Regions from separate parts of the Paraburkholderia sp. RCC_158 genome, predicted to be linked through region 3. Evidence: riboswitches for the same ligand, from Rfam matches in the RefSeq annotation. Region 3 holds a riboswitch; each other region holds the start of a gene.

Region 1 (3,203 bases), on a different contig from region 3:
TGCCCGGCGTGACCTGCTGATAGTCGATCAGATTCGAATAACGCGTCTGGAAAGCACTCAAACGCATCACGCCCAACGCATTCGACGCGTACTGCAGCGCCGCTTCGAGCGAATGGCTGCGCTCGGGCTGAATCGACGGATTGCCGCTTAGCGGATAGTACAGATCGTCGAAGCTCGGCGCGCGAAACGAATCCGAATAGCTTGCGCTCAGCTTCCAATGCGGCGTGATGTCGAACCCATAGCCGAGATAGTAACTGTTCGCTCCGCCGAAATCGGAGTACTGGTCGCGCCGCACGTTGGCCTGGATCTGATTGCGTCCGAAGCGCGCCGTGTAGCCCGCGAAGACGGAATCGACATGCCGCGTGGGCGCGGCGAACGTATCGGAGTCGAGGCTCTGATCGAGATGCTCGTAGCCCACGCGCAGTTTTTGCTGCGCGGCCAGCGCGAAATCGTTCTGCCACGTGTATTGCCGGTTGTCGGTATCGAAGCGTCCGTTGTAGAGGCCGTTGGTCTTCGATACGCTGCGGTCGTCGCCTTCGGACACGATGAAGTGCGTGGTCCACCAGTCGGTCAGCTTGCCGTTGGCGAACGCCGACACCTGCCGCACTTTCGTGTAGAGGTTGTTCAGATCGGTCGGTGCGCCGTACGCATTGTCGTAGCTGTTGTTGCCGTTCGACTGCAGATAGCGGACGCCCGCGTCCCATTGGTCGTTGAACTTGTGGCGCAGCGACGCCGAAATGCTCTCGTTCAGATAGCCGTTCGCGTTCGGATTCGCGTTGGGCGCCTCGCGCGGATTCAGCGCTGAAAAGCCGTCGTCTTTCGAGCGCGCGAGCGAAATGCTGAAGGTCGTGCGGCCGTCTTTATCCAATGCGCCGTTCGCGCCCACCTGCTGCGTCTGCGTGTGATAGCTGCCGTAGCCCACAGAGAAATTGAAACGCGGCGGATGCGCGCCGCCGTCTTTCGTAAACACCTGTACCACGCCGCCGATCGCGCCCGAGCCGTATAACGCGGACACGTTGCCGTTCACGACCTCGACGTGATCGATCTGATCGAGCGGAATCTGCGCGATTTGCGCGGTGCCGAGACTCACGGAATCGACGCGCACGCCGTCGATGAGAATCAGCGATTGCGTCGACGACGCGCCGCGCAAATAAAGGCTCGCCGTCGAACCGGGCCCGCCTGTACGCGAGATTTGCGCGCCGGGCGCGAGTTGCAGCAGGCCGGGCAGATCCGTTGCGGTGGTGTCGGCCAGGTCCTGCTGATCGAATAGCGACGTCTGCGGGATCGTATCGGCAAGCGCTTGCGGTCCGCGCTCGGCGGTCACCACGACGGGCGATAAAACAGTGGACGATGCAGTGGACGCAGCAGTGGACGAAGCGTCGGCGTTTGCAGGCGCGGCGGCCTGCGCATGCGCGAGATGGGGCAGCCCGGCAAAAGCGAGCAGCACCGCGCGGGCGATGGGGGACAGCATGAAGTGAGATTTCCCGTGGATGGCGTGCGCGGCCCGCTTCCCCGCAGGCCGTCGCGTAACGAGGCGCGTGCGCTTTTGATAATTCGCGCCGCGCGCCCCTCCCTCTGGCCGGTATCCGGGCTAACGACTTTCGATCCCGCCTTCCCACGCGTGACGCGCAGTGGCACACTCGCGAGTTGAACCGGAACACGCGATGGGGATCGAACTGCAAAAGCGCGAACTGCTGTTCGAAATACGATTCGTACCGCAGCACTGAACTGCGATGAGCAGCATTGAACTGCAGCGAATGCGACGAACTGCAATGCGCGCGAAATGCGGTCGCTTACCGTTGCGGGGGCAGCGCAGGTTGGCGCGTTCGGGTAGAACGGCGCGGCCTGCTTCCCGTTTAACTGCGCGCACAATGAAATGCGCGCGGGCACCAGAGTGCGGCCAGTGTATGAGCGCCCTCTGAGTCAGTCAAGAACGCGGGCCGCGAGAGCGATTCATTCGGACAGGGTCGAGCTATTGTCCGACGCGATCTCCGGCACGCGCGTAGTTTCTCTTCTTCAGTCGAAAAAAGGCTGCAAAAAGCGGGGTTGTTACGTCTCGAAACGAGACAAATGTCGGAACGTGCGACATTCCGCGCTAAAATGCGATGTCTTTAGAGGACGCAGCACATGCTCACCGAACTCGAAACACTTTCACAGAATATCGGCAAGCTGATCGCGATCAGCCAGCGCCACAATGAAGCGCGCCTCGCGCTCGAAGAGCAACTCGCGCAGTCGCGCGCCGAAGCCGAAGCTACGCGCACGGAACTTGCGCTGCTGCGCGAGGAACGCGACGCACTGCAAGCGGAGCGCGACGCGCTGTCGGCCAAGATCGACGACGCGCAGGTGCGCCTGAACGCGATCCTCGAAAAATTGCCGCGTGCGCGTGCGCACAACGAGCCGGACAACCAGCTCGATCTGCTCGAGCCCGCTCCGCACGAGGTCGAAACAGAGAGCGACGCCACTCGCCACGGAGAAAATGCATGACGACCAAGCAGATCGAAGTATCGATTCTCGGCGTGCCCTATCGCCTCGCCTGCTCGCCGGAAACGGAAGGCGCGCTGCTTGAAGCAGTCGCGCGAGTCGACGCCGAAATGTCGAAGATCCGCAATAACAGCAACGTGCGCGGCACGGATCGCATTGCAGTCATGGCTGCGCTGTCGCTGGCATCCGAACTGCTTAAGCTGCAAACAAGCGTGCGTCACGGAGAAGCATTTCCCGCTGAAGAAATCCGGCGTACAATGCATCAAATGAACGAGCAACTGGGTACTGTCATCGAGCAGTACAGCGTGCAGTAAGTTGCAAGTAGCATGTTGAGAGCAGTGCGGCCGGTGCTGATACCGGCTGCGGATTCAAACGGAAAGTAAGCAGGCAAGGTTCGTGAAGCATGCACGAACTGCGCGAGGCGAACAGGTCCCCAACGTTTGAGTCAATCGTTTCAGTGTCATCGGTTTTGCTTCATCGGTTTAGCTTCCCTGCCTGGTTCGCCAAGGTCATATATTCCTTGAACCAATGCCATGTGCACGGTTGCGGAAATTTGTAGCACGGGCGTGCGCGTCACTCTGTCTGATGTACCCGAAGTGCTGCTAACTGCGACCAATTCTGAACCCCCGGTTCAGGATGCCGGCCTAGCGGCTAAGGCGGGGACCTTATTTGGAACGGCATCGGACTTGCGTCCGGTGCCGTTTTTGTTTGGGCGCCGTGCT
Region 2 (3,203 bases), on a different contig from region 3:
GCCGCGGCAAGCAGCGTGAACGGCGCGCAATGCGCGGCGGCGCAGGAGCGCGGGCAGCCGCTCAGGTGCACGTCGACGCCGGCGGGCAGGCGCTTCGCGAGCGCGAGCGCGTCGGCTTTGGTATCCGCGAGACTTTTTGCACAGCCGGTGGAACCGGCGCACGCGATGAGGCGTGAAGCGGGGTCGTTGCGATCGCATGCAAAGCCCAGCGTTTTTAGCGCGGCAAGCACGGCGGGCACGGCATGTGTGGCGATGTCGGGCAGTAGAACGCTTTGCCACGGCGTGATGCGTAGCGCGCCGTTCGCGTGTTGCCGCGCCAGCGAAGCGAGGCCATGCAGCGCGGTTGCGTCGATGCGGCCGAGCAGCGGTTGACCGCCGACGTGCCACGTTCCCGCGATACGCTGCGCGTGAGCGCCGACGCGCAGCGTGGCATCGGCGGGCGTGCTGCGTTGCCACTCGGCGAGCGCTGCGTCGCGCGCCAACGGGAAATCGACGTAGGTTTGCGCGTGTCGCAGGATTGCGTCGGCAGAATGTGCGGCGAGCAGGTGACGCATGCGGGTCGTGTCGGAGTCGGCGGCGAGATCGAGGAACGTATGCAGCAGCGCCCGCACCAGCGCCGGAACTTGCGACGGCAACACGGCGGCGAGTGCGCCTGCATCAATCGTCGCCGAATTCGTCGCAGCAACCGGTGGACAACCGGCGAGGCCGAACACGAAGCGGATCTCGCCGGAACCATCCTGCGATGCCGCGAGCCACACGTCATGCGGATGATCGAGCCGCGCAAGACGCTCGCCGCCGTCGACGAGCAGTGCGAATTTCGGCGACAGCGCCGCGAAACGCGCGTCGCTTTGCAACAGCGCGAGCAGCGTCGCGCAAAGCGGCCTCGTGTCGAAGAGCGCGGAGGGGTCGCGCCCTGCGGCAGGGCTGATCATCACGTTGCGGATGTCGTCGGCGGCTGAAGCGGTGAGGGCGGCGGAAGAGTTCGCATCGGCCTCGGCGCGAGCATCAGCACGAGCCTCCGCCAAAGGCCCAAGCCCCGCATTCACCAGCGCCGCAATCAACGCCGCTTCCTCGCCGCCACGAACGCCGCGCAGTTGCAGATTCGCGCGGTTCGTCAACTCAATCACGCCCGCCGCGTGCCGCGTGCTCGCATCCGCGATTGCGTGGGCCTGAGCCGCGCTCAGTTCGCCGCCCGGCAGCTTGATCCGGCAGATGCCGCCGTCGCGCGCGGCGACGATCCGCAGGAGCCCCGGACACGCCGAGGGCCGCAGCGCGAAAGCCGCGTCAGGCAACACAGTGGAGGAGGGAGAAGCTCGATTCAAGACGGACACCGCGGTTAGCGTCGCGCGACGGCCCGAGCAAGCGATAAAGCGGCTTGGCTGCGGCATCGGTACACCCCGCCCGATGTTGGCTGGCACGAACAGTCTCGCCGGCAGGTCTCCTGGCTCGCAGGTCGTCGTCCGTCGCGGCCTTCCCGGTCGAACCAGTGGCGCTTAGCGCAGGCGGACTCGCTGCATACAGTTGCGGGGGCAGCCGCAGCGGCGATGGTTTCCCCGCTGTGTTCCCTCTTAGGCCCCGAAGGGCACCGGCGGCTGTATTATGCCTTTTTTCGGATAGCACAACGAGGCTGGACGCTTTGACCGGCGTGGCGCAGCGCATTGTTTTGAGAGACATCATGAGGAAGGATGCATGCCGGCGTGGCTGACGGTAGTGGGCATCGGCGACGACGGCTTCGCCGGTTTGGGACGGCCCGCGCGGCGTGCGTTGCTGGAGGCGTCGGCGATTTACGGCGGCGAGCGTCATCTGTCGATGCTGCCGGCGCGGCTCGCCGCGCGCCGCGCCGCGTGGCCGCGTCCGTTCGATCTCGCGCCGTTGCTCGCCGAGCGCGGCCGCTCCGTCTGCGTGCTGGCGAGCGGCGATCCGATGCTGTTCGGCGTCGGCGCGACGCTGGCGCGGCAGTTGCCCGCCGACGAGTTGCGCGTGCTGCCCGCACCTTCGTCGTTGTCGCTGGCCGCCGCGCGGCTTGGCTGGCCGTTGCAGGATGCGGCCGTCGTGTCGCTGGTCGGCCGGCCGCTGCCGACGCTGAACGCGCATCTGCGTGACGGCGCGCGCGTGTTCGTGTTGAGCGCGGACGGCGGCACGCCCGCGGCGCTCGCCGCGCTGCTGAACGCGCGCGGCTTCGGCGCGACGCGCATGACCGTGCTCGAACATCTCGGCGGCGACGCGGAGCGGCGCATCGACGGCCGCGCGGATCAGTGGTCCGCGCGCGACGTTGCCGCGCTGAACCTGATCGCGCTCGAATGCCGCGCGACCGATGGCGCGCCGCGTCTGCCGCTCACCTGCGGCTCGCCCGACGACGCATTCCGCCACGACGGCCAGTTGACCAAACGCGATGTGCGCGCGATCACGCTCGCGCGCCTCGCGCCGACGCCCGGCGAATTGCTGTGGGACGTGGGCGCGGGCAGCGGCTCGATCGGCATCGAATGGATGCGCGCGCATCCCGCTTGCCGCGCGATTGCCATTGAAGCGCACGCGGAGCGGCAGCGCTTTATCGAACACAATCGCGATGCGTTGGGCGTGCCGGGGCTGCAACTCGTCGCGGGCCGCGCGCCTGAAGCACTCAACGGGCTGCCGACGCCGGATGCGGTGTTCATCGGCGGCGGCGTGACGGTGCCGGGTGTACTCGACGCGTGCTGGGCGAGTCTGCGGGACGGCGGCCGGCTGGTCGCCAACGCTGTCACCTTGCAAGGCGAGGCGGCGCTCGCGGCATGGCGCGAGCAGCATGGCGGCACGCTGACGCGCATTGCGCTTGCCGATGCACAACCGCTCGGCGGATTCGATACGTGGCGGCAGGCGTTGCCGATCACCTTGCTCGATGTGGTGAAGTCTTCAAGCGCCGAGCGCGCCGCAAGCCGCCCACAGCCCGAACGCTCCGCCTGACCGCGATGCGCGACGAAACCCCCGAACAACCCGCGCCGCTGCGCAGCGGCTACACGACCGGCAGTTGCGCCACCGCGACGTCGCTGGCGGCGGCGCGTCTGCTGCTCGCGGGCGTGGTCAGCGACATCGCCGAAATCGTGTTGCCGAAGGGCCAGCATGTGCCGATGCCGCTCGTGTTCTGCCGCCTGACCGACGACGGCGCCGAGGCCGGCACGATCAAGGACGCCGGCGACGATCCCGACGTCACGCACGGCGCCGTGGTG
Region 3 (3,203 bases):
GGCCTCCTTGCTGATTGTGGGAGACGCGGCCGGGTACATGAGGACTGCAAACGTCAGGCTGGCCGCGATCTGGAGCCATTTCAGCTCTTCACGCGTTTTTACCTGGCGGGGTGATTCACTTCAATCAGATGTGTCTGAAAGTCCGTAGTCTGTTGTCAAACGGAAAAGGGCGACCGAAGTCGCCCTGTCGCCAAAGAACTGTCATGGACCGAATAGCGTCGCCCAACAACCTCAAACCACCCTCGCCCCCACCCGCCGATTATCTGCACGCATGAATGAACTGTGCTCAACAACCGCCCCAAACAGCAACCCGATCGTCGCCCACATAATCGCCTGCATGCCAAGCGCGGCCACGCGGAATTTCCACAGCAGCGCTGCCGGAAAACCCGCAGGAACTTCATCGATAACCGGCATCGACACCTGCACAACGGCAATGATCGCGACGAAGACAAGTCCCGCCACAATCGATCCGTTCCATGCACCGAGCTTGATGGCCGCGCGGCGTCGGACCTTCAGCGAAAAGACCAGCGCTGTCAGCGAGATCGCGATCATCAGAAAGAAGAGTCCCGTGCGCGGTCCGATCGTCGCGGGGTCGCCGACCGCGGGCGGATTCGCCGGATACTTGATGTTCGGAACGATCACCAGCGCGACGAATGCGCCAAGCGCGAGCCACGCCGACAACGCGCGCGCACTCATCGGGCCGACTCGCCCGTAAGCGTAGGCAAACACGAGCGAGAACAATCCGCCGAACGCCGCGCCGTACACGACCACGCCGGTCAGCAATCCCAAACCGGCTTGCGTATCGCGACTGACGAGTTCCTCCTCATGTGCATGCTGGTGCTCATCGGCATCGGCAGCAGCAGTAGCCGCACCCGCATGTTCATGCTCATGCCCATGCGCTGAGCCACCCGCCTCGCCAGCCTTCTCTTCGAACGCAATCGCCTGATTGACCTGCGGCTCGCCCACCACTCGGGCGAACGCGAACGTGACGAGTCCTGCGGCGATGCCTGCAAGCATGCCGCGCAACAACAACTTACCGACCATGCTCTGCTCCGTTAGTGGCAGGGAAAGCCGAGCAGATGGCGGCCGTCGTGCACGAACTCATGCACGTACATGCCAGGCACGAGAGACGTGGCGCCCTGTTCCGCGCCGACGAAGTACAGCGCGAGCAGCAACAGCAATCCGCCGAACACGGCCCAGGGCAACAATTCGCGCAGCGGAATCGGCGCGGGCTGAACGGCGGGCTCGCGAGCGGGATCGAAAACAGCTTCAGTCATGAAGGACATCTCCTGGGGTAACGCGCCCCGTAGTCGATTGCAGAGGAATGGTGCGAAGCTCAGGTCTGGCTTTCGGCTTGCGATGCCGATTACAGTGGCGCGACCGCGCCGGGCTCTCACCGGCTTCCGCGCTTCGCAGTCCGGCTATTCTACGCGGTAAACTTCGGCGCCAGCTAGCGCGGACTGACGCGCGCGCATATTGAATGGAACGCGAAAAATGAACCTTCGGCTGCTGCTGATCAGCCATGCGCCAACCGCGGCCATGCGCGCGGGCCGCTTTCCCGCCGACGATCCACTCGACGCTCGCGGCCTCGCTGACGCGCAAGCCGCGCAAGCGCGCTTGTCGCATCTATCGCATCTGGCCGCGTTCAACGAAGCGCCCGCTTTTGTCAGCCCGGCCGCTTGCGCCCGCGATACGGCCTCGGCCCTGGGTCTCAACGCGAAGGTGGACGCAGCGCTCGCCGATATCGACTATGGCAACTGGACAGGCCGGCGCCTTGCCGACCTCGCGGCGCAAGCGCCAATCGACCTAACCGCATGGATGCGCGATCCCGACGCCGCCCCGCACGGCGGCGAGTCATTCAGTCAGGCAGTGAAGCGCATCGGCGAATGGCTCGACACGCTCGACGTTGCGCTCCACGATGCACAAGGCAAAGCGTCAGGCAACGCGCGCGACGTCATCGCCGTCACCCACGCAGCGATCATCCGCGCCGCTGTCATACATGCGTTGAGCGCCTCGCCGGCCATCTTCCCTCGCATCGAAATCGCACCGCTAACAGTGGTCGAACTGCATCGCTCGGAACAACGCGGCTGGACATGGTGGCCCGCATCGTCGTGAGTCTCCCAGAACACACATCGTCATTTACCCGATACCGATAAACGCAGCTTTCCCGATCCCGCAGACGTCAACGTGATCTGCGTGCGCCTCGCCGGCGCACCAAGATAAAAATGCTGACGTCCCGGCGAATTCTGATCGTGCGTCGCGTCCGGCAGGCATGAAGCAATGTCGGCGGCGACCGCTTGCAATGCGTCCGCGCTCGACCCCGCATCGCGATGCGGCGTCCACATGCACTGATAGCTTCCCCGCGCCGCCGAGCATTGCGCGTCGTCGCCATACGGTTGCGCGACGCCCTTGCCGTCGTCCGGCGAAAGCGCAGTGAATCCGTCCGGCGCCGCGGCCACGATCCGCTTCAACGACGAACACGGGCTCGGCGAATCATCGGCACTCGCGCGATACGGCGTGAGGCTTGCGAGTAACGCGACAGCGAGCGTGCTGATGAACAGCGTGCTGGTTTTCATAGCGGCGCGCGTCCTTGAAAGTGGCTGATGGATTGCGCCAAAGCAGCAGGCTTCGTGCCCTCGCGGCGAAGCAAAGCGAATGCACCCTGCAAATAGGCATGCAACTTGCATCCTGGCGATACCGGCTGACCGAGCCCGGTTTATTCATTGACGCCACGACTACGCCATGTCAAACGACGCGAACAATCACACGCCTAAACGCCTTTGCTCGGGAATCGACGGGATCGACGACGTGCTGGGAGGCGGCCTCACGCCGCACCGCATGTACCTCGTCGAAGGCGCGCCGGGTACGGGTAAAACTACCCTGGCATTGCAATTCTTACTCAAAGGCGTTGAGCAAGGCGAGGCAGGTCTGTACATTACGCTCTCGGAAACGCGTTCCGAGTTGATCTCGGTCGCGGACAGTCACGGCTGGGATCTCGGCCGCTTCCACATTCTCGAGTTGCTTTCCGACGAAGGCCTCGACCCGCAATTCGAGCAGACCGTGCTGCATCCGGCTGAAGTGGAACTCGGCGAGACTGTGCGCAACGTAATCAAGCAAGTCGAAGAACTCAAGCCCGCGCGCATCGTGCTCGACAGTCTCTCCGAGTTGCGGCTGCTGTCGCAGAACACGCTGCGCTATCGTCG
Region 4 (3,203 bases), on a different contig from region 3:
GAACTGACCGCTTGCCGCAGCGGGTCCATCGACCACAGTAATCACCGCATCCACCGTGAAACTGTTCTTGATCTGCGGCCAGTTGAACGCCTGCACGAGCGGCTTGGGCAACGCGAGCCCCGAGGTTTCGATCAGCACATGGTCGATCTGCTCACGGCGCTCGACGAGTTTTTCCATCACCGGAAAGAACTCTTCCTGGACGGTGCAGCACAGGCAACCGTTGGCCAGTTCATACAATTGGCCTTCGGTCTCGACGCCGTTTTCATCGCAACCAATGCCGCAACCTTTGAGGATTTCGCCGTCTATGCCGAGCTCGCCGAACTCGTTGACGATCACCGCAATGCGCTTGCCGCCCGCGTTCCGAAGAATGTGCCGCAGCAACGTCGTCTTGCCGCTGCCGAGAAAGCCCGTGACGATGGTGACGGGAATCTTGCGCATCTGAACTTGCATGGTGAGTCCATCCGTGAGAGTTGCATCTGCTGGCCGGCCGAATCACGCGCTTTGCGCATGACGTCGCATCGCAAAACGCGGGAACGCACGACGGCCTTGCCGCTACACCAGGGAAACGCAGAATACGGGTATGAGGTCATGAGCGCAGCGCCGCTTCCCCGCGGCGTTCGCCCTTCGTGTTCCGGCCGGTATCCGGGCTGGCGAAAGCGCCGCTTCCCCTTCCCGGACGAGTGATTTCTCGCCCAGTGGTGATATGCCGACGCGGCCTTGCGCGTGGACATCGAAGCCGGCTCCGCGGCGCCATGCAAACCGCCATGACGTCGCTTTTCGCTTACCGTTGCGGGGGCAGCACAGGTTGACCCGATCCATGCGAGGCGGGCGCCCTGTTTCCCGTTTAACTGCATGCGCACGAGCGCGCACACGAGCACCAGAAGTGCGTGCGAGTGTAGGCCGCGCGCCTTGCGCCGTCAAGAAAACGCAAGCCCGGCGCGCTTATCGGACGGGCTTGCCGTGTGCTATCGTATGCGCGCGTCTGGTGCCCGCACATGCGCTCGCGTGTGCAGTTAAACGGGAAACAGGCAGCGCGCTTGCGCTCAACCTGTGCTGTCCCCGCAACGGTAAGCGACCGGCGGCGCGATTATTTTTTGCGCCGCACATGCGTTTTCAGTGCCACTGTCCAGCACATTCGAACGAATGTGGGCGGGAACGCAAAGCGCGTGAGGCCGCCAGCCCGGATACCGGCCAGACGCGGAGGCGGCCGTGCGTTGTTAACGTCACGCCGCCGGCCGCCGGAATCCGCGAGGGACGGATGTGAAGGCGCTCAAGCACGACTTAGGGAAGCGGTCTGCAATCCGCGTTTGCTGTCGTGCGCGAATGCACAGTTTCGAATGACTTCAATTTCCATCACATTGCGTGTATGTCGACGCTGCATGATTGCATGTGCGCCGACGCGGCGCATGCCGCGATGAAACGCGCATGGCTGATCGGCGCAGGCCCCGGCGACGTCGAACTGATGACGCTGAAGGCAACCCGCGCGCTCGCGCAAGCCGACGTGATACTCGTCGACGATCTGGTGAACCCCAACGTGCTGCAATTTGCGCGCGCCGATGCGCGCATCGTGTATGTCGGCAAACGCGGCGGTCATCCGTCGACGCCGCAACACGGCATCGTCGAGCAAATGCTCGCGCATCTGAACGAAGGGCGCAGCGTCGCGCGTTTGAAGGGCGGCGATCCCTTCGTGTTCGGCAGAGGCGGCGAAGAGCAACAGGCACTGCATGCGGCGGGCGTCGACGTCGAAATCGTCAGTGGCATCACGGCCGGCATTGCGGCGCCGGCGGCCATCGGCATTCCGGTCACGCACCGCGATCATGCGCAAGGCGTGGTGTTCGTGACCGGCCACGGCGCGGGCACGAGCGAGCCGGATTGGGCCGCGCTCGCCGCCACGCGCATGACGCTCGTGATCTATATGGGCATGCGGCGGCTGAACGACATCGTCGGCGCGTTGCTGGCAGCGGGCATGTCGGCACAGACTCCGTGTGCCGCGATCGAATCCGCAACGCGCCCCGAGCAGCGGCATGCGCTCGCCACACTCGGTGATTTCGCCGATGCCGTCGCGCGCGCGGGACTCGGCTCGCCCGCGATCGTGGTGATCGGCGGCGTGGCGTCGCTGGCGAAGGATGTCCGATGAAAACGCTTAGCGTGGGCATCGGTTGCCGCTTGCAGACGTCGGCGGAAGAAATCGAAAACGCTGTGCGCGCAGCGCTCGGCTCGCATTCATTCGAAGACATCGCGGCCGTCGCCTCGATCGAAACCAAAGCGCAAGAACCCGGCTTGCTCGCGTTCTGCGCGCGCCACAAATTGCCGCTGCAACTCTTCACTCGCGAGCAGATTGCCGCGCTGCATGTCGCCGAGCCGTCGGCGGCGGCGCGCGAGCATCTCGGCGTCGACGGCGTCTGCGAACCTTGTGCGTTGCTTGGCGCGTCGATCCACGCTGCTGCTCACACGCCCTATCTCGTCGCTCGCAAAACCGTTCACGCGGGCGTCACTGTGGCGATTGCATCGACCGAACACGCGCTGCCGCGCAGCGCCACCTTCACTGACCAGGACCTTCCATGAAGACCGATCCCGAATCGCATCAACGCATGACCGAACGCCGGCGCGAAGGCCACGAAAAGAAGCAGGCCAACGCGACCGTCGAAAAGGGTCTGCTGATCGTCAACACCGGCACCGGCAAAGGCAAGACGACCGCTGCGTTCGGCATGGCCGTGCGCGTGCTCGGCCACGGCATGCGTCTTGGCGTCGTGCAGTTCATCAAGGGCGCGCTGCATACGTCGGAGCGCGACTTTCTCGGCGCGATTGCGAATTGCGATTTCGTCACGATGGGCGACGGCTACACCTGGAACACGCAGGACCGCGACGCCGACATCGCGACCGCGCGCAAGGGCTGGGACGAAGCGCGCCGGATGATCGAAAGCGGCGACTATCAGATGGTGATCCTCGACGAGCTGAACACCGTGCTCAAGTACGAGTACCTGCCGCTCGACGAAGTGCTGTCCGTCATCGCCGCGCGTCCAGAGATGCTTCATGTGGTCGTGACAGGCCGTCATGCGCCCGACGCGCTGATCGAAGCCGCCGACCTCGTCACCGAAATGCGCATCGTCAAGCATCCATATCGCGAGCAAGGCGTGAAAGCGCAGCGCGGCGTGGAGTTCTGAACGTGTCCGCCTGCCCCGCGCTCTTCATCAGCGCGCCCG

Evidence for each region. A riboswitch is a leader RNA that binds a small molecule or an ion and turns the genes downstream of it on or off. The one in region 3 is predicted to bind cobalamin.
Region 1: another riboswitch for cobalamin. It lies ahead of AB6809_RS22960 (TonB-dependent receptor domain-containing protein); the one in region 3 lies ahead of AB6809_RS31805 (CbtB-domain containing protein).
Region 2: another riboswitch for cobalamin. It lies ahead of cobG (precorrin-3B synthase); the one in region 3 lies ahead of AB6809_RS31805 (CbtB-domain containing protein).
Region 4: another riboswitch for cobalamin. It lies ahead of cobA (uroporphyrinogen-III C-methyltransferase); the one in region 3 lies ahead of AB6809_RS31805 (CbtB-domain containing protein).

Annotation. Positions count from the first base shown of each region.
Region 1 covers NZ_JBFUPM010000012.1:193,540-196,742, reverse strand. Annotated here, with positions in the region: gene AB6809_RS22960 (TonB-dependent receptor domain-containing protein) at 1-1,471, opposite strand, end outside; cobalamin riboswitch at 1,560-1,909, opposite strand; gene AB6809_RS22955 (hypothetical protein) at 2,128-2,484, shown strand; gene AB6809_RS22950 (cell division protein ZapA) at 2,481-2,795, shown strand; RNA gene ssrS (6S RNA) at 2,967-3,148, shown strand.
Region 2 covers NZ_JBFUPM010000011.1:172,254-175,456, reverse strand. Annotated here, with positions in the region: gene cobG (precorrin-3B synthase) at 1-1,331, opposite strand, end outside; cobalamin riboswitch at 1,414-1,605, opposite strand; gene cbiE (precorrin-6y C5,15-methyltransferase (decarboxylating) subunit CbiE) at 1,690-2,940, shown strand; gene AB6809_RS21870 (cobalt-precorrin-5B (C(1))-methyltransferase) at 2,946-3,203, shown strand, end outside.
Region 3 covers NZ_JBFUPM010000027.1:23,561-26,763, forward strand. Annotated here, with positions in the region: gene AB6809_RS31800 (CbtA family protein) at 232-1,044, opposite strand; gene AB6809_RS31805 (CbtB-domain containing protein) at 1,056-1,277, opposite strand; cobalamin riboswitch at 1,318-1,456, opposite strand; gene AB6809_RS31810 (histidine phosphatase family protein) at 1,495-2,115, shown strand; gene AB6809_RS31815 (hypothetical protein) at 2,136-2,576, opposite strand; gene AB6809_RS31820 (ATPase domain-containing protein) at 2,743-3,203, shown strand, end outside.
Region 4 covers NZ_JBFUPM010000016.1:6,783-9,985, forward strand. Annotated here, with positions in the region: gene cobW (cobalamin biosynthesis protein CobW) at 1-450, opposite strand, end outside; cobalamin riboswitch at 616-897, opposite strand; cobalamin riboswitch at 967-1,211, shown strand; gene cobA (uroporphyrinogen-III C-methyltransferase) at 1,415-2,137, shown strand; gene AB6809_RS25635 (cobalamin biosynthesis protein) at 2,134-2,565, shown strand; gene cobO (cob(I)yrinic acid a,c-diamide adenosyltransferase) at 2,562-3,164, shown strand; gene AB6809_RS25645 (cobyrinate a,c-diamide synthase) at 3,167-3,203, shown strand, end outside.